4 regions of the Nocardioides sp. dk884 genome follow, and region 1 is predicted to be linked to each of the others. Evidence: predicted binding sites of a transcription regulator. Region 1 holds the regulator's gene; each other region holds the start of a gene.
The links. Region 1 encodes LexA, which represses DNA repair genes until DNA is damaged. Its sites were predicted from a motif close to TCGAACANNTGTTCGA; they were not measured.
Positions count from the first base shown of each region.

Region 2: the regulator LexA is predicted to act here: its motif matches at 2,351-2,366, upstream of GFH29_RS07795 (HNH endonuclease signature motif containing protein).
Region 3: the regulator LexA is predicted to act here: its motif matches at 2,418-2,433, upstream of GFH29_RS07255 (HNH endonuclease signature motif containing protein).
Region 4: the regulator LexA is predicted to act here: its motif matches at 2,875-2,890, upstream of ruvC (crossover junction endodeoxyribonuclease RuvC).

Region 1 is NZ_CP045649.1:3,600,726-3,605,102, forward strand. It holds gene GFH29_RS17165 (hypothetical protein) at 1-100, shown strand, start outside; gene GFH29_RS17170 (LysM peptidoglycan-binding domain-containing protein) at 210-557, opposite strand; gene lexA (transcriptional repressor LexA) at 914-1,636, shown strand; gene GFH29_RS17180 (MXAN_6640 family putative metalloprotease) at 1,899-3,389, shown strand; gene GFH29_RS17185 (ATP-dependent DNA helicase) at 3,429-4,377, opposite strand, start outside.
Region 2 is NZ_CP045649.1:1,598,924-1,603,300, reverse strand. It holds gene GFH29_RS07815 (ABC transporter ATP-binding protein) at 1-158, opposite strand, end outside; gene GFH29_RS07810 (putative quinol monooxygenase) at 346-669, shown strand; gene GFH29_RS07805 (FAD-binding oxidoreductase) at 692-2,056, shown strand; gene GFH29_RS07800 (hypothetical protein) at 2,096-2,248, opposite strand; gene GFH29_RS07795 (HNH endonuclease signature motif containing protein) at 2,495-3,679, shown strand; gene GFH29_RS07790 (AIM24 family protein) at 4,069-4,377, shown strand, end outside.
Region 3 is NZ_CP045649.1:1,491,542-1,495,918, reverse strand. It holds gene GFH29_RS07270 (hypothetical protein) at 1-523, shown strand, start outside; gene GFH29_RS07265 (carbohydrate kinase family protein) at 557-1,534, opposite strand; gene GFH29_RS07260 (hypothetical protein) at 1,598-1,861, shown strand; gene GFH29_RS07255 (HNH endonuclease signature motif containing protein) at 2,446-3,753, shown strand; gene erpA (iron-sulfur cluster insertion protein ErpA) at 3,980-4,342, opposite strand.
Region 4 is NZ_CP045649.1:2,323,794-2,328,170, forward strand. It holds gene secD (protein translocase subunit SecD) at 1-182, opposite strand, end outside; gene yajC (preprotein translocase subunit YajC) at 184-477, opposite strand; gene ruvB (Holliday junction branch migration DNA helicase RuvB) at 617-1,687, opposite strand; gene ruvA (Holliday junction branch migration protein RuvA) at 1,692-2,300, opposite strand; gene ruvC (crossover junction endodeoxyribonuclease RuvC) at 2,297-2,857, opposite strand; gene GFH29_RS11255 (YebC/PmpR family DNA-binding transcriptional regulator) at 2,960-3,724, opposite strand; gene GFH29_RS11260 (metallophosphoesterase) at 3,833-4,377, opposite strand, start outside.

The sequences.
Region 1 (4,377 bases):
GTCGCCCGATCCCGCAGCCGCCCCGACGCAGGACCCCGTCGCCGCGAGCACCCCGGCGACACGCACGACGGTGCCAGGCGGACGACGCGCGGCCCGCTGAACGACCTCGACCTCGAGGAACGACCAGGGGGCGGAGCCATCAGGCTCCGCCCCCTGTCTTCCCCTGCTCGCCGGTCGGGGTCGAGGCGACCGGCGATGTCTGGCGTGCCTCAGCTGGTGGGCACCGCGAGGCGCTGACCGGCGACGAGCATCGTGGAGTCGAGGGCGTTGAGCCGCTCGATGTGGCGCATCTCCTCGCGCACGTCACCGTCGTCGCTGAGCTCGGCGGCGATGTCCCACAGGGTCTGACCGGTGCCGACCGTGATGATCTCCGTGGGCTCCGCCGAGCCCCTCTCCGCCGTCGCCATCGAGCCGCCGGCGAGGGCGAACCCGACGCCCAGCAGGACCGCCACGCAGAACAGGAAGACCACCACGCGGCCTCGGCGGGTCAGCCGCACGGACCGGCCGGTCGCCGGACGAGAGGTGATGATCATGGTCGTGGGGTTCAGCGTGCTCATCGTGGCTCCTGGGGAAGTGGTGTCAGCCTCGGATCGCGGCGTCGAGAAGATGTCTAACGCCCGCCACCGACAGTCCCGCCGAAACGGGACCGGATCGACGTTCGACCAGACGTTCGATCGAACACATGTACGACGCTAGAGCAGGTGTTCGAGGAACGCAAGCATCTGGGCGAACGAATGTTCGACGCATCGCCCGTCTCGGCCGCGCAGGCAGGCCCGCGACACGCACTTCGAACAGATGTTTGAACTCTGGGGGTGGATGTCGCTACGGTGGCCCTCACGCCACCGGACCCGGGACGACGCCCGATCCGCCGGAGGCGCGGACAACCCGGACGACGACCCGAGGGAAGGCACAGATGGCCAAGAAGAAGAGCGACGGGGTCGCTGAGCTCCCCGACGGTCCTGCTGACGCGACCGGACTCACCCCGCGCCAGGTGCGGGTGCTCACCCACATCACCGACTGCATCGAGAAGCGCGGCTACCCGCCGAGCATGCGCGAGATCGGTCAGGCCGTCGGCCTGACCAGCTCCTCGAGCGTGGCGCACCAGCTGAAGGTCCTCGAGCAGAAGGGCTTCATCAAGCGCGACCCGCACCGTCCGCGTGCCCTGGAGGTGTTCCTGCCCGAGGTGATGGCCGCCCGCAAGGCCATGTCCTCGGGCGAGGGCTCCTCGGTTGACGAGACCGGCATCGGCGACAGCGTGCCGGCCCCCTCCTACGTGCCGGTGGTGGGCCGTATCGCCGCAGGCGGGCCGATCCTCGCCGAGGAGCGGGTCGAGGACGTCTTCCCGCTCCCACGTCAGCTGGTCGGTGACGGACAGCTGTTCCTGCTCGAGGTCTCCGGTGACTCGATGATCGACGCGGCGGTGTGCAACGGCGACTACGTGGTGATCCGCCAGCAGCAGACCGCCAACAACGGCGACATGGTGGCCGCTCTGATCGAGGGCGAGGCCACCGTGAAGACCTTCCAGCGCAAGGACGGCAAGGTCTGGCTGCTCCCCCACAACGACGCCTACGAGCCCATCGACGGCACCCACGCCTCGATCCTGGGCAAGGTCACCGCGGTCCTGCGCCGGGTCTGAGGTCCCTCGCGCCGGGTCCGTGGCGAGTCCGAGCCGGGCCGGCACGGGGTGACAGGATCACCTCGTGCCAGCCCCTCGCGCCGCCCGGCGGCGCCCGTCCTCGCCCGGCCCCTGCCGAGCACGCGCCCTGGGCCTTCCAGCGCTCTGCCTCGCCGTCCTCACCGCCCTCGCCCCGACCCCGGCACACGCCGATCCCGGCCCGCCTCGCTCGGCTGGCCCCTCGGCTGGCCCCGCGACCGGCTCGGCGACGACCCCGCTGAGCGTGCCCACCGAGGCGGTGCCGCTGCGCCGGGCCCGGGCCGCCCTGGCCGGGGCACGCCGCGCGCTGGCCCCCGAGTCCAGCGGCCTGCGCGCTGGCGACGCCACGATCGCCCTGCGGGACCTGGCACTCACCCTGGATGCCCTGCCGGCCGGCGAGCGCGCCGCAGCGCGACGCCTGCTCGCCCGACCCACCGACGGCCGCGCGGATCCCGCCGGTCACGGGTGGGGCCCTCGCGCCGCACCGCGGGTGCGCTGCACCGCGGTCCTCTGCGTGCACTGGGCGTCGAACCCGGCGAGCGCGGACAGCCCCGACCTCGCCGACCTCTCCGGCAACGGGGTGCCCGACCAGGTCGACCTGGTGCTGGACACCCTCGTCTCGGTGCACGCGCGCCTGCGGTCGGCGGGATACCGGGCGCCGCTCGGCGACGGCCCGCTCGGCGGTGACGCCCGCACGGACATCTACCTTGCCGACATCGGCGACCAGGGGCTGTACGGCTACTGCGCGAGCGACGCTCCTGTCCCGGTCATCGGCGCCAACGCCCGTGCGGCCTACTGCGTGCTCGACGACGACTACGACGGCACGCAGTTCCCGGGCAACACGCCGCTGGAGAACCTCCAGGTGACAGCGGCCCACGAGTACTTCCACGCCGTGCAGTTCGCCTACGACGCCACCCAGGACGCCTGGCTCATGGAGGCCACCGCCGCCTGGGTCGAGGACGAGCTGTTCGACGACGTCGACGACAACCGCCAGTACCTGCACCGCAGCCCGCTGCGCCAGCCGAGGCGTTCCCTGGACGACCGCGGCCGGGCGGACCGCGCCGACGCGCTGCGGGTCTACGGGAGCTGGATCTTCTTCCGTTGGCTCGGCGAGCGGCTGCCGACCGCGCAGGGGGGTCTGGCGACAGTGGTCCGCGACATCTGGGAGGCCGCGGACTCCACAGGGCCGCACGTCCAGGACCACTCCCTGGCCGCGATCAGCACCGTGCTGCGCGCCCGCGGGACGACCCTGCCCGCGGCGCTGGCGGGCTTCGCCGCCGACAACCTCGCCCCCGCGGCGTCGTACGACGAGGGGCGGGGCTACCCCGCGGCCCGGCCGGTCGCGGCGCTGGGCGTCGGCCGGGCCGCCGTCCGGCACCGGGTGCGCCTGGACCACCTCGCCTCGGCCAGTGTCCGGCTCACCCCGGCCACCACGCTGCGCGGGCGCGGATGGCGGCTGCGACTTCGCCTGGACCTGCCGCCACGAGCCAGCGCGCCGGCGGCCGTGGTGACCACGCTCGCCGCCGACGGCACCCGCACCCGGCACCGCGTCGCCCTGGACCGCACCGGCGCAGGACGGATCGCCGTCCCGTTGGCGGGGGTGCGCCACGTCGACGTCACGCTGGTCAACGCCAGCACCCGGCTCACCTGCTGGCGTGGCAGCCGCTTCTCCTGCGCGGGCACACCGACCGACGATGCTCGGCGCTTCTCCCTGGTCGCTCGCGCGGTGCGTTGAGCCGACCGCCGACCGGCGACCGACGGTCGACGGCGAGCCTCAGGCGGTCGGCTTGCCGGCGAGCCGGGCCAGCGCCTGGCGCACGATCCCGGGATCGGTGGTCGTCCACATCGACGGCAGGCTGGCCTTGAGGAAGCCGCCGTAGCGGGCGGTCGCCAGTCGGGGGTCGAGGACCGCGACCACACCGCGGTCGGAGGTGGTGCGGATCAGGCGTCCGGCGCCCTGGGCCATCAGCAGCGCGGCGTGGGTGGCGGCGACCTGCATGAAGCCGTTGCCGCCGGCCTTGTCGGCCGCCTTCTGCCGCGCCGACATCAGCGGGTCGTCGGGTCGCGGGAACGGGATCCGGTCGATCAGCACCAGCTGGCAGGTCTCGCCCGGGACGTCGAGGCCCTGCCAGAGCGTCAGCGTGCCGAACAGGCAGGTGTGCGGGTCGGCGACGAACTGCTTGGCCAGCTCGGGCAGCTGGGCGTCGCCCTGCGCGAGCGTGGTGAGGTGCGGCAGCCGCTTGCGGACCTCCTCGGCCGCGGCCTCGGCCGCGCGGCGCGAGGAGAACAGGCCGAGCGCCCGGCCGTCGGCGGCGTCGATGAGCTCCACGATCTCGTCGAGCTGGGCCTTGACCAGCCCGTCGCGCCCCGGCGGCGGGAGGTGGCGGGCGACGTAGAGGATGCCCTGCTGGCCATAGTCGAACGGCGACCCGACGTCGAGACCCCGCCAGGGCTGGCCCTCCCCCGGTGCGGCCGCGGTCGGCGAGCCGTCGATGATCCGCTCGGACGGCTTGAGCCCGACGCTCGTCGCCACCGAGCTGAAGTCGCCACCCAGCATCAGCGTGGCGGAGGTGAACACGACGGTCTTCTCGTTGAGCAGCTTGTCGCGCATCTGGCCCCAGACCTGCAGCGGCGCCACGCACAGGCGCGGGGGCATCCGCTCGGAGCCCTCGGTCATCCACAGCACGTCGGAGTCGAGCTCGGCGGCCATCCGCTCCGCGGTC
Region 2 (4,377 bases), 2.0 Mb from region 1:
CAGCCGAGCACCCAGGCGTCGGCGACCGTGAGTGCGCCGAACAGCACGCTGCCCAGCGTGGAGAGCGTGAAGACGAAGGGTTCGCGGCGGATCGCCACCCCCAGCACCCGGAACCCCGCCCAGGTCGTGCCGCGTCGCGTGCCGTGCTCCTCGCTCACCCTGCTCCTGTCCGTGGAATCGGCTGCTCCGCCTCGGGGCCAACCCGGGTCGCCACCACGGTATTCCGGCGCCCCGAGCAGGACAGCGGCGGGAGCGGTCCGGGGCCTGCCCGGTGGGCCATGGCCGTCCACCGCGCGGGCTGGTTAAGGTCAGATCCCTTCGTCCGCCCCCTGCCGAGGAGCAGCCTTGATCTTCATCACCGCGAAGTTCCGCATCAAGCCCGAACACGCCGAGAACTGGCCGGAGATCTCCCGGTCCTTCACCGAAGCCACCCGTGCCGAGGAGGGCTGCCTGTGGTTCGACTGGTCGCGGAGCCTGGACGACGCGAACGAGTACGTCCTCACCGAGGCGTTCGTCGACGGCGACGCCGGCGGCGTGCACGTGTCCTCCGACCACTTCAAGGCCGCACAGCGCGAGCTGCCGCCGTACCTCGTGGAGACGCCGCGCATCGTCAGCACCGAGGTGCCGGGCACCGGCTGGTCCGAGCTCGGCGAGCTCGCCGTCAAGTGACGCCGGACGCCGGGGCGGCGCGGTGAGCGACGGGTCGCCGTTCGCCGCCCTCGGCCCGGACCTGTACGTCGAGGACCCGGACGTCGTCGCGGCGCACGCCGGCGACGCCTCCGAGGGCGGCGGCGCCGGCGGCCCGGCGGGCCTGCTGCGCCCCCGTGCCACCGCCGAGGTCGCGGCCGCGCTGGCGCTGGCCCACGAGCACCGGGTGCCGGTGGTCCCCCGCGGCGCCGGCAGCGGGCTCAGCGGCGGCGCGCAGGCGCCGGCCGGAAGCGTGGTGCTGAGCACCGCGCGGATGGACCGGATCCTCGAGCTCGACCCGGTCGAGCGGGTGGCGGTCGTGCAGCCGGGGGTGGTCACCGCCGACCTGCGCGCCGCCGCGCGCGCGGCCGGGCTCTTCTACCCGCCCGACCCGGGCAGCGTGGCGTTCTCGACGATCGGCGGCAACGTCGCCACCAACGCCGGCGGCATGTGCTGCCTGAAGTACGGCGTGACCGGCGACTTCGTGCTGGGCCTGGAGGTCGTGCTGGCCGACGGGACCGTGGCGCGGCCGGGGCGGCGTACCGCGAAGGGCGTGGCGGGCTACGACCTCACTCGACTGCTGGTGGGCTCGGAGGGCACCCTCGGGGTGATCACCGAGGTCACCGTGCGGCTGCTCGCGGCCCCCGCTCCGGCGCGCACAGCCGTGGCGACCTTCGCCTCCCTGGAGGCGGCCGGCGCCGCGGTCGCGGCGCTCACGGCGTCGGCGACGCCGCTGTCGATGCTGGAGCTGATGGACCGCACCACGCTGCGCGCCGTCGACGAGCTCACCGGCATGGGGCTCGGCGACCCGGCGGCGATGCTGCTGCTCCAGGCCGACGACCCGGACGCCACAGCGACCGTGGCCGCGGCAGGACGGACCTGCGCCGATCACGGCGCCCTCGACGTGGCGGTCGCCGAAGACGACGCGGAGTCCGAGGCGCTGCTGGAGGCCCGCCGTCAGGCGCTGCCGGCCCTGGAGCGACTCGGCAGCTGGCTGCTCGACGACGTCTGTGTGCCGCGCTCGCGCGTGGTCGAGCTGGTGCGGCGCATCGAGGCGATCGCCGCGCAGGAGCGCGTGACGATCGGGGTCTTCGGCCATGCCGGGGACGGCAACATGCACCCGACGCTGGTCCACGACGGCTCCGCGGAGGGCGCCGCCGCGACCCGCCGGGCCTTCGACGCGATCACCGAGGCGACCCTCGAGCTCGGCGGCACGATCACCGGCGAGCACGGTGTCGGGCGCCTCAAGCGCGGGTGGCTGCACCGCGAGCTGGACCCGGGCACGCTGGCGATGTCGCGCGCCGTCAAGGACGCGCTCGACCCGCGCGGCATCCTCAACCCCGGCTGTGTGCTCGGGGCCGAGGACTAGCCGCTGCTCGGGGTTGCTCGGGCTTGCTCGGACCGGTGGTCAGACCGGCGCCGGCTCGGTGTCCGGGCCGGGTGCCGGCGGCACCCCCGGGTCCTCGCCGGGCTCCGCCGGCGGCATCGGGGACGGCACCACGTCAGGCTCGGGGTTGGACGGCACGACGTCGGGCTCAGGTGCGGGAGGGGTGGTCGTCATCATCCTTCCCCGGTACCCGGCAGCAGCGAGGTCATGGGCGGGAGTCCGTGGTCGCGCCTGCCGAAGAGTCTCTACCTTTCGGCTCCGCCCAATCTCTTTTCGTCGAACACACGTTCGAGTAAGATGAGGCATGGCCTCCCCCGAACTCCCCGAGTGCGACACCCCAGCCGCCGTGCTGGCGTTCGCACAGCGCCGCCGGGCCGCAGCCCAGCGGGCGAAGATCGACGTCCTGGAGGCCGCCCTGGTGTGGGCGTCGATGACCCCGAAGAGTCCGTCGCCGACGCGACACCGACGACCGGACTGGTGTTCGGGGAGCTCGCGGTGCCGCTGGCTGGTGAAGGTGCCCCGCTGGTCGCGGAGTTCGCGCCGATCGAGTTCGGTGCCGCGCTCGGCTTGTCGACCGACTCCGCCCGCTCGCTCGTCGGTGACGCGCTCGAGCTGGCCCACCGGCTCAAGCGCACCTGGAAGCTGGTCCGCGCCGGCAAAGTGCCGCTGTGGAAGGCCCGGCGACTCGCGCAGCTGACCACCACCCTGCCGCTCGACGGTGCCGATTTCGTGGGCCGCCAGGTGACCGGCTTCGTGGGGAAGATCAGCTGGGCCGGGATCGAGCGGCTCGTCGACCAGGCCCGCGTCGCCTTCGACCCCGAAGGTGCGGAGAAGCAGCGCCTCGTCGCTGCGGACGGGCGTCGGTTCGACGTCCACACCCGCGAGGCCACCCACGACGGCACCGTCCACGTCGAGGGTGTTCTCGACCTGGCCGACGCAGTCGACCTCGACACCGCGATCCGGCACGGCGCCGAGGAACTGGCGGCTCTCGGGTCGACGGAGTCGTTGGACGTGCGCCGCTCGATGGCCGTCGGTGAGCTCGCCCGCCGGCAGCTGGCGTTCGACCTGCGCGCCGAGGCAGGTGACGGCGCCGCTTCGGTCGTCAAGCCCCGCCAGGTCGTGATTCACGTCCATCTCTCCCACGCCGCGATCAGCCGTGATGAGGCAGGCATCGCCCACGTCGAGGAGACCCGGTCCATCGTGTCGACCGAGCAGGTCCGCCAGTGGTGCAGCGGCGACGCCCCGGTCGTGATCAAGCCGGTCATCGACCTCGAGGCCCACCACCACACCGACGCCTACGCGATCCCGGACCGGCTCGCCGAGCAGACCCGTCTCGCTCAGCCGGTGTGCGCCTTCCCGTGGTGCGAACGCCCCGCCCGACGCTGCGACACCGACCACGTCACCGCCCATGGTCCCGACGGGCCTACGTGCAGCTGCAACCTCGCCCCGCTCTGTCGTCGACATCACCGGGCCAAGACCCACACCGCCTGGACCTACGACAAGACCGACGCCACGACCTGCCTCTGGCGATCACCCCACGGCCTCCACCTGATCAAGGACCGCACCACCACCCGCCTCGTCACCGCCCACCCGCCTGACGAATAGATCGACCGCCCCAGACCCCGCCGGCACCACGCCGGCGGGGCCACACCCCTGCCTGGGACGCTCCTCTGGCTGGTCAAGGGCTATGGCGCGGAGGTGTGGGTTGGTGACGGCCTCGGCCGTGAGTGCTTGGAGCCGGCGGGCCAGGGACCGCAGTGCGGTGATCGTGATGGTGGCCTCGGTGGCCCAGCTGGGGTGCACGCACACGGCGGCCACGGTGCGCACCGTCGCGGCGCTTCGCGCGGACCGGGCGCTCGAGCTCGAGGACGAACTCGGCCCGCGTCCTCGTCTCAACGCACCAAGCGACCGGTGCAGCCACTGCGTTTCGCTGCGCCGACCCCGCTGCGCGAGCCCGTAGCCTGCGACCGACATCCACGCCCTGGAGGAGACCCATGCGCAGCGACCTGTTCGACACCAACCTCGAGTCGACGAGCGATGACCGCTTCGCGTTGCAGAACTCCAAGATGCTCAGGGTGGCGCTCGACGGGGAGGTCATGGCGCGCCAGGGCGCGATGGTCGCCTACCAGGGCGAGGTGGACTTCGCCTACCAGGGATCGGGCGGCATGGGGAGGTTCCTGAAGAAGACCCTCACCGGCGAGGGCATGCCGCTGATGAAGGTGTCCGGACGCGGCGACGTCTTCCTCGCCGACGACGCGATGGAGATCCACCTGGTGCGGCTCGAGGGCGACGCCCTGACGGTC
Region 3 (4,377 bases), 2.1 Mb from region 1:
GGCGCTGTGCGATCGCTGCGAAGACGTCTACGCGTCGGGGGACGATGACGCGGCAGCCGAGCTGATGCGCTCGTCGGGTTTCTGGCCGACGGTGGCCGACGAGGACGTGACAGAGGGCATCCGAGCGCCTCTTGCGGCGTTCCGGCGGGCGGATCGGGGATCTCGGCGATCAGATCCGGAACCGCCCGGCCTGACCGAGGCCAGGAAGGACGGCTTCGTGCCCTTGCGCGAGCTGACCGGGGTGGCCGACTGGCTCGGACCGCTCTGGCCCTCGCAGCATCGGCGCTGGCTCGACGAGCTGGGCCCGAGTCCTGGCGAGGACGAGGACGACGAGCTGCTCGACCGCTGGCTGGTCCGCTCACCATGGCCGGGACTGTCGGCCGCACAGGCGATCGGCGCCCTGTGGCGCTGGGTGGAACGGGACCAAGGACACCTCGAGCCCGATGGGACGAGGGCGCGGATCCTTCAGTTCCTCGGATGGACCGAACCCCAGGCCGTGGCGTTGAGCGACCCGGAGCCCTGAGGATCAGCTGCCCGCGCGCACGAGACCCACCAGTCAGACGGCGAGGTGCGGGGCGACCTCGGCGGCCGCGGCGTCGCCGTAGGAGTCCTCGAAGCGGGCCAGGAACTCCGCGCGGGTGAAGGAGTACTCCTGGGTGCCGACGGTCTCGACCACGTAGGCGGCGAGCACGCAGCCGACCTGGGCGGCCCGCTCGAGGCCGAGCCCCCACTCGGAGGCGGCCAGGAAACCGGCCCGGAAGCCGTCGCCGACGCCGGTCGGCTCGATGGCGGTGACGTTGCGGGCCGCGGGGACCACGATCGGCTCCTCGCCCTTGCGCAGCACGCGCACGCCGTCCTTGCCGAGGGTGGTGACCTGGATGCCGACCCGGGCCAGCACGTCGTCGGCCGACCACCCGGTCTTCTGCTCGATCAGGTGCGACTCGTACTCGTTGGTGAGCAGGATCGCGGCGCCGTCGACGAGCTGGCGGATCAGGTCGCCCTCGCCGAAGGCCAGCTGCTGGCTGGGGTCGGCGATGAACGGGTAGCCGCGCTGGCGGCACTCCTCGGTGTGGCGCAGCATGCCGTCGGGGTCGTCGGCGCCGATCAGCACGTAGGTCGGGGCCCCGACCCGGGCGACGATCGGCTCCAGCTCGATCAGCCGGGCCTCGCTCATCGCGCCGGGGTAGAAGGAGGCGAACTGCGCCATCGTGGTGTCGGTGGTGCACACGAAGCGCGCGGTGTGCTTGCTCTCGGAGATGCGCACGTGCGAGCAGTCCACGCCGTGGCGCTCCAGCCAGGAGCGGTAGTCGGCGAAGTCCTCGCCGGCCGCGCCGACCAGCACCGGGCGCAGACCGAGGCCGGCCAGCCCGAAGCAGATGTTGGGCGCGACACCGCCGCGGCGGATCTCGAGGTCGTCGACGAGGAAGGAGACCGAGAGCTTGCTCAGCTGCTCGACAACGAGGGAGTCCTCGAAGCGCCCTCCGAACGACATGAGGTGGTCGGTGGCGATCGATCCGGCGATCAGCAGAGACATGGCGCGGACACTACCCGTCGGTACCGCTGTCTCTACCCTGCGGTAGCCCCTAGCGTCGACGACATGACCGCCCTCCCGCCTGCCGCACGCCCCGCCTACGACGATCTGGGCACGCTCCAGGAGATGCACGCCGACTGTCGCGCGGCCTCCGCGAACCTCCCCGCCGGCGCCCGCGGCCGCGACCTCGAGCGCGCCGCCCGCGCCGCCGTGCGCCCCGCCCCGAGCATCCTGTTCGCCGACTACCCCGCCGAGCAGCCCAAGCGCGGCATCGAGGTCTCCGCCGCCGCGCAGCGCCTCGCCAACGCGCTGCACCTGCACCTCGACTGACGACCGCTCCGGTCCGCAGGCACGCCGGCGGCCCGGACGAGCGAGAGCCACGACACCCGGCTCTCGAGTCGGTGGCACCCTCCCCCCTCCCATCGCCACCGACCGCGCCAGCCCCCGTCGTACGGCGGGGGCTGGTGTCGCGCAGGGGCACGCGCCGGACGGCGATCCGACGATCGAGCGGCACCCCGTTGGTCGAGCTTGCCGAGACCACGGTCGAGGAACCTGAAACACGGTGGTGTCATGTCTCAAGACATCGGTGACGGTTCGGGTGGTGTTGGTGGTGGCACTTCTACCGCGCGAAGACCGACGCGCCGACTGCGGTGCTCGAGCCCCGGCCCCCGACGCCCGGGGGTCGAGTCCCGCGAAGCTAAGGGCGACACCGGCCGAAGCCGCCCCAGACCTACCCGCCGACACGCGCATCAGAACGGTGAGCACCGCGGGCACCATCCACGTCGACAACGCCTCCTCCAAGATCGACGTCGACCACGCGTCAGGTCCTCGTGGTCAACGACTGCGACGAGATCATCATCAGCGACCGGTGGAAAAGCCCTTGTTCTCGAACGTGTGTTCGGGTAAGATGAGGCATGGCCTCCCCCGAACTCCCCGACTGCGACACCCCAGCCGCCGTGCTGGCGTTCGCACAGCGCCGCCGGGCTGCCGCCCAGCGGGCGGAGATCGAGGTCTTAGAGGCCGCTCTGGTGTGGGCGTCGATGCACCCGGAGGAGTCGGTCGCCGAGGCGCCGACCACCGGGTTGGTCTTCGGCGAGCTCGCGGTGCCCCTTGCTGGGGAGGGTGCTCCGCTGGTGGCGGAGTTCGCGCCGATGGAGTTCGGTGCCGCGATCGGCATGTCGACCGACTCCGCGCGGGCGCTGGTCGGTGATGCGCTGGAGCTGGCACACCGGCTGAAGCGGACCTGGAAGCTGGTCCGGGCCGGCAAGGTCCCGCTGTGGAAGGCCCGGCGGTTGGCGCAGCTGACCACCACGCTGCCGATGGACGGCGCGGAGTTCGTTGACCGCCAGCTCGCCGCCTTCGTCGGGAAGATCAGCTGGGCCGGGATCGAACGGCTCGTCGACCAGGCCCGCGTCGCCTTCGACCCCGAAGGTGCGGAGAAGGAACGTCTCGCCGCTGCCGAGGGACGCCGCTTCGACGTCCACACCCGCGAGGCCACCCACGACGGCACCGTCCACGTCGAAGGTGTCCTCGACCTCGCCGACGCGATCGACCTGGACACCGCGATCCGGCAGGGCGCCGAGGAGCTCGCGGCCCTCGGATCCACCGAGTCGTTGGACGTGCGCCGATCCATGGCCGCCGGTGAGCTCGCCCGGCGCCAGCTCGCCTTCGACCTCCGGGCGGAGGCCGGCGACGGTGCCGCACCGGTGGTCAAGCCCCGCCAGGTCGTCATCCACGTGCACCTTTCCCACGCAGCGATCTCCCGTGATGAGGCCGGGATTGCGCAGGTCGAGGAGACCCGCAGCATCGTGTCGACCGAGCAGGTCCGCGAGTGGTGCAGCGGCGACGCCCAGGTGGTCATCAAGCCGATCATCGACCTCGAGGCCCACCACCACACCGACGCCTACGCGATCCCCGACCGGTTGGTCGAGCAGACCCGTCTGGCCCAGCCGGTCTGCGCCTTCCCGTGGTGCGAGCGCCTCGCCCGCCGCTGCGACACCGACCACGTCGTCGCCCACGGCGCCAGCCCGACCGGCGGCCCGACGTGCAGTTGCAACCTCGCCCCGCTCTGCCGCCGACATCACCGGGCCAAGACCCACACCGCCTGGACCTATGACAAGGCCGACGCGGCCACCTACGTCTGGCGATCCCCGCACGGGTTGCACCTGATCAAGGACAGTGGCACCACGCGCCTCGTCACCGCGCACCCACCGGACGATTGAGATCGGTCGAGACCCCGCCCGCGACGGCCTCGACAACCTCAACCGGCCGCGCCCGGCAATCGGGCGCCCCGACCACCGGACCGCCCCCGGCCACCGGCCCCGCTCGAATCATCGGCGCGGCCTCCCCACAGACGACGACAGCCCCCGCCTTGCGGCGGGGGCTGTCGAGGGTGTCCGGGTCGAGCGGCCCGCGGTGCGGGCCGGCCGATCCAGCGTCAGCGGTGACTCAGTGGAAGGAGTCGCCGCAGGCGCAGGAACCGGTCGCGTTGGGGTTGTCGATGGTGAAGCCCTGCTTCTCGATGCTGTCGACGAAGTCGATCATCGCGCCGTTGAGGTAGGGAACGCTCATCCGGTCGACGACGACGGCCACGCCGTCGAAGTCGGTGACGACGTCACCGTCGAGCGTGCGCTCGTCGAAGAAGAGCTGGTAGCGCAGGCCCGAGCAGCCACCGGGCTGCACGGAGATCCGCAGCTGGAGGTCCTCGCGACCCTCCTGGGCCAGGAGGCTCTTCACCTTGGCCGCCGCCACCGGGCTCAGGTTGATCTGGTCGGTACGACGCTCAGTGGTCGTGTCCACCTGCTCGGTCATGTGTGCAGCTCCCAGATAGAAAGACAAAGGGTTGG
Region 4 (4,377 bases), 1.3 Mb from region 1:
TCCTCGAGGCTGCCCTCCTCGGGATCACCCTCGGCGGTCAGCGTGATGCGGGTGCCGCCCTGCAGGTCGAGGCCGAGCGCGGGCTTCCAGTCGCCGCCGATGGCCACCAACCCGAAGAGGATCGCGATCGTCGCGAAGAACGTCACCAGCACGCGGCCGGGACGGTTCATGGGCCGAGCCATGTCAGTTCTCCTCCGGCCCGTCCTCGACGGGCCCTTCCTCGCGGGCGGCGGGCTGCATGATCGAGCCGATCGCGCCGCGGACGACCTTGACGCACACGCCGTCGGCGACCTGGACCAGGATGTGATCGTCGGCGAGCTCCTCGACGGTGCCGAGGATGCCGGACGTCAGCATCACCTCGTCACCCACCGTGAGAGATCCCTGCATGCGCGAGAGCTCCTTCTGGCGCCGGCTGGCCGGGCGGATGATCAGGAGCCAGAAGATCAGCGCGACCGCGACGATGGGCAGAAACTCCAAGACGAAACCTCTCGAACGAGTGTGGGAGGGGGCCCGCGGTCGCGGAGGGGCGCGCGGGGCCGACGGCAAAGTGTAACGGTGGCGTCGCCGGCCCGGGGGCATCCCTGCGGAAGCGGGACACACCAGTTCGGCGCGTGCCTCACTCCTCCGGCAACGGTACGTCGCCCAGGTGGGCGGGTGCGGCGAGACCCAGGTGCCGCCAAGCACCCGCCGTGGCGACCCGGCCGCGGGGCGTGCGGGCCAGGAAACCCATGCGCACCAGGAAGGGCTCGGCGACCTCCTCGACGGTCTCGCGCTCCTCCCCCACGGCCACCGCCAGCGTCGAGACGCCGACCGGCCCGCCGCCGAAACGCCGGCACAGGACGTCGAGGACCGCGCGGTCGAGCCGGTCCAGGCCCAGCGCGTCGACCTCGTAGAGGTCGAGCGCGGCGCGGGCGACCTCGAGGGTCACCAGCCCGTCGGCGCGCACCTCGGCATAGTCGCGCACCCGGCGCAGCAGCCGGTTGGCGATGCGGGGCGTGCCGCGCGAGCGCGAGGCGATCTCCGCGGCCCCCTCCGCCTCCAGTCGTACGTCGAGGAGCCCGGCGGAGCGGTGCACGATCCGGTCCAGCTCGTGGGGCTCGTAGAACTCCAGGTGGGCGGTGAAGCCGAACCGGTCGCGCAGCGGACCGGGCAGCAGGCCGGCGCGGGTGGTCGCGCCGACCAGGGTGAACGGGGGGATCTCCAGCGGGATCGCCGTCGCGCCCGGGCCCTTGCCGATGACGACGTCGACGCGGAAGTCCTCCATCGCCATGTAGAGCATCTCCTCGGCCGGCCGGGACATGCGGTGGATCTCGTCGACGAACAGCACGTCGCCCTCGTTCATCCCGGACAGGATCGCGGCGAGGTCGCCGGCGTGGGTGATCGCCGGGCCGCTGGTCAGGCGCAGCGGCGCGGACATCTCCGCGGCCACGATCATCGCCAGCGTGGTCTTGCCGAGCCCGGGCGGACCGGAGAGCAGCACGTGGTCGGGGGCGCGCCCGCGCTGGCGGGCGGCCTCGAGCACCAGGCCGAGCTGGTCGCGGACCCGGGTCTGGCCGACGACCTCGTCGAGGGTGCGCGGGCGCAGCGCGGCCTCGATCGCCCGCTCGTCACCATCGGCCTCGGCGGTGGTCAGCGAGCGCAGGTGGCTGTGCTCGGCCTCCTCGAGCTCGTCCTCGTGGAACGGCACGGCCTCAGGCCTTGCTCAGGGCGCGCAGGGCCGAGCGCAGCAGGGTCGCCACGTCGGGGCTGGGACCGGCCTCGGGGGCGACCGCCTCGACCGCCTGGTCGGCGTCCTTGGCCGACCAGCCGAGCCCGACCAGGCCCTGGAGCACCTGCTCGCGCCAGGGGTCGACGGCCGGCACGGCACCCGCCGCGCGGCCGCCGACGGGGGCGCCGATGCGGTCCTTGAGCTCCAGGATGATCCGCTGGGCGCCCTTCTGGCCGATGCCGGGCACCCGGGTGAGGGTCTTGACGTCGTCGGAACCGATCGCGCGGCGCAGGTCGTCGGGGGTCAGCACCGCGAGGATCGCCTGGGCCAGCTTGGGGCCGACGCCCGAGGCGGTCTGCACGAGCTCGAAGACGGCCTTCTCGTCGTCGTCGAGGAAGCCGAAGAGCGTGAGGGAGTCCTCGCGCACGACCATGCTGGCCGACAGCGTGGCCCGCTCCCGCGAGCCCACCCGCGGCGACAGGGTGGCGAGGGTGCCGGGGGTGCAGATCAGCTCCACACCGATGCCGCCCACCTCCAGCACCGCACTGGTGGGGGTCACCGCGGCGACCTCGCCACTGACGAACGCGATCATGCTCTGCTCCTCGCAGGTCGGACAGGGGCCTGGCGCTGGGTCTGGCGCTGGGCCGTGGCGAGCGCGGCGTCGATGCGCGCCTGCGCCCCGCCGCGCCAGATGTGGGTGATGGCCAGCGCCAGCGCGTCGGCGGCGTCGGCAGGCTTGGGCAGCGCGTCGAGGCGCAGGATGCGGGTGACCATCGCGCCGACCTGGGCCTTGTCGGCGCGACCGTTGCCCGAGACCGCGGCCTTGACCTCGCTGGGGGTGTGCAGCGCGACCGGCAGGCCGCGGCGAGCCGCGCACACCATCGCGATGCCGCTGGCCTGGGCGGTGCCCATGACGGTGCTGACGTCGGAGCGGGCGAAGACCCGCTCGATCGCCACCGCGTCGGGGCGGTGCTCATCGAGCCAGGCGTCGATGCCCTTCTCGATGCTCACCAGCCGCTCCGGGACCGCGAGGTGCGCGGAGGTGCGCACGACATTGACGTCGATCAGCGTGAGCGGTCGCCCGACCTCACCCTCGACCACGCCGACACCGCAGCGGGTCAGACCGGGATCGATCCCGAGCACGCGCATGGACGACCAACCTCTCCTCGAACGTCTGTTCGGGGACCACGCTATCCGGCCGCCCCGGGCGCGCCGACACCGACACGCCCGCAGGGCCTCACGCGTGCGGGCTCACTCCTCCAGCTGGGCCATCACGTCGTCGGGGACGTCGACGTTGGTGAAGACGTCCTGCACGTCGTCGAGGTCCTCGAGGGCGTCGACGAGGCGGAAGACCTTGCCGGCTGCCTCGGCGTCCACCGGGATCTCCAGGCTGGCGACGAACTGCACGTCGGCGGAGTCGTACTCGATGCCGGCGGCCTGCAGCGCCGTGCGGACCGCGACCACGTCGGTGGCCTCGGACTGCACCTGGAAGGACTCCCCCAGGTCGATGACGTCCTCGGCGCCGGCGTCGAGGGTCGCCTCGAGGATGTCGTCCTCGCTGACCTCGCTGTCCTCGTGGTGCTTGGGCACCATCACGACGCCCTTGCGGTTGAACAGGCGCGAGACCGAGCCGGGGTCGGCGAGCGTGCCGCCGTTGCGGGTGACGGCGGTGCGCACCTCCATCGCGGCGCGGTTCTTGTTGTCGGTGAGGCACTCCACCAGGAAGGCCACGCCCTGCGGGCCGTAGACCTCGTACATGATCGTGGAGTAGTCGGCGCCGCCGGCCTCGGCGCCGGAGCCGCGCTTGACCGCCCGGTCGATGTTGTCGTTGGGGACCGACGACTTCTTCGCCTTCTGGATCGCGTCGAACAGCGTCGGGTTGCCGGTGGGGTCACCGCCGCCCATGCGGGCCGCGACCTCGATGTTCTTGATCAGCTTGGCGAACATCTTGCCGCGCTTGGCGTCGATGGCCGCCTTCTTGTGCTTGGTGGTGGCCCACTTGGAGTGCCCAGACATGCGTCCCTCTTCTGCTCGCCGAATCGGTTGTCGATCCTACTCGCGTCTGTGACCGACGTCGTAGGACGTGCCCCGAAACGCACGTGGGCGCCCCGGCCGTACGACGTCTCAACCCGCGTGGAGCGTGACCACGGTGATCTCCGGTGCGGCGCCGGTGCGCACCGGCGGCCCCGAGGTGCCGAAGCCCCGCGAGGTCACGACCGTGACCCCGTCGACCTCGTCGACGCCGGCCAGCGTCGGCTGCTGCAGCGTCACCAGCCAGCCGAACGGCCACAGCTGGCCCCCGTGGGTGTGCCCGGACAGCTGGAGGTCCACCCCTGCGTCGGCGACCAGCTGGCGCGGCTCGTGCGCGACCAGCACCGTGAAGTCGCCCGGGTCGGTCCCGGCCAGCGCGGCGCGCGGGTCCGGTGCCAGGTCGCCGGTGCCCACCTCGTCGTGGATGCCCGCGACGCTGATCTCGTCGCCGTCCCGGGTGAGCACCACCCGCTCGTTGCGCAGCACGGTGATGCCCAGGTCCTCCCAGCGCTCGAGGTAGGCCGCGGCGTCGCCGGTCTCCATCTCGTGGTTGCCCGAGACCGCGAGCACCCCGAGCGGCGCGTCGAGGTCGGCCAGCGGCGCCAGGTCCGGGCCGGTGTACCGCTCGCGACCGTCGA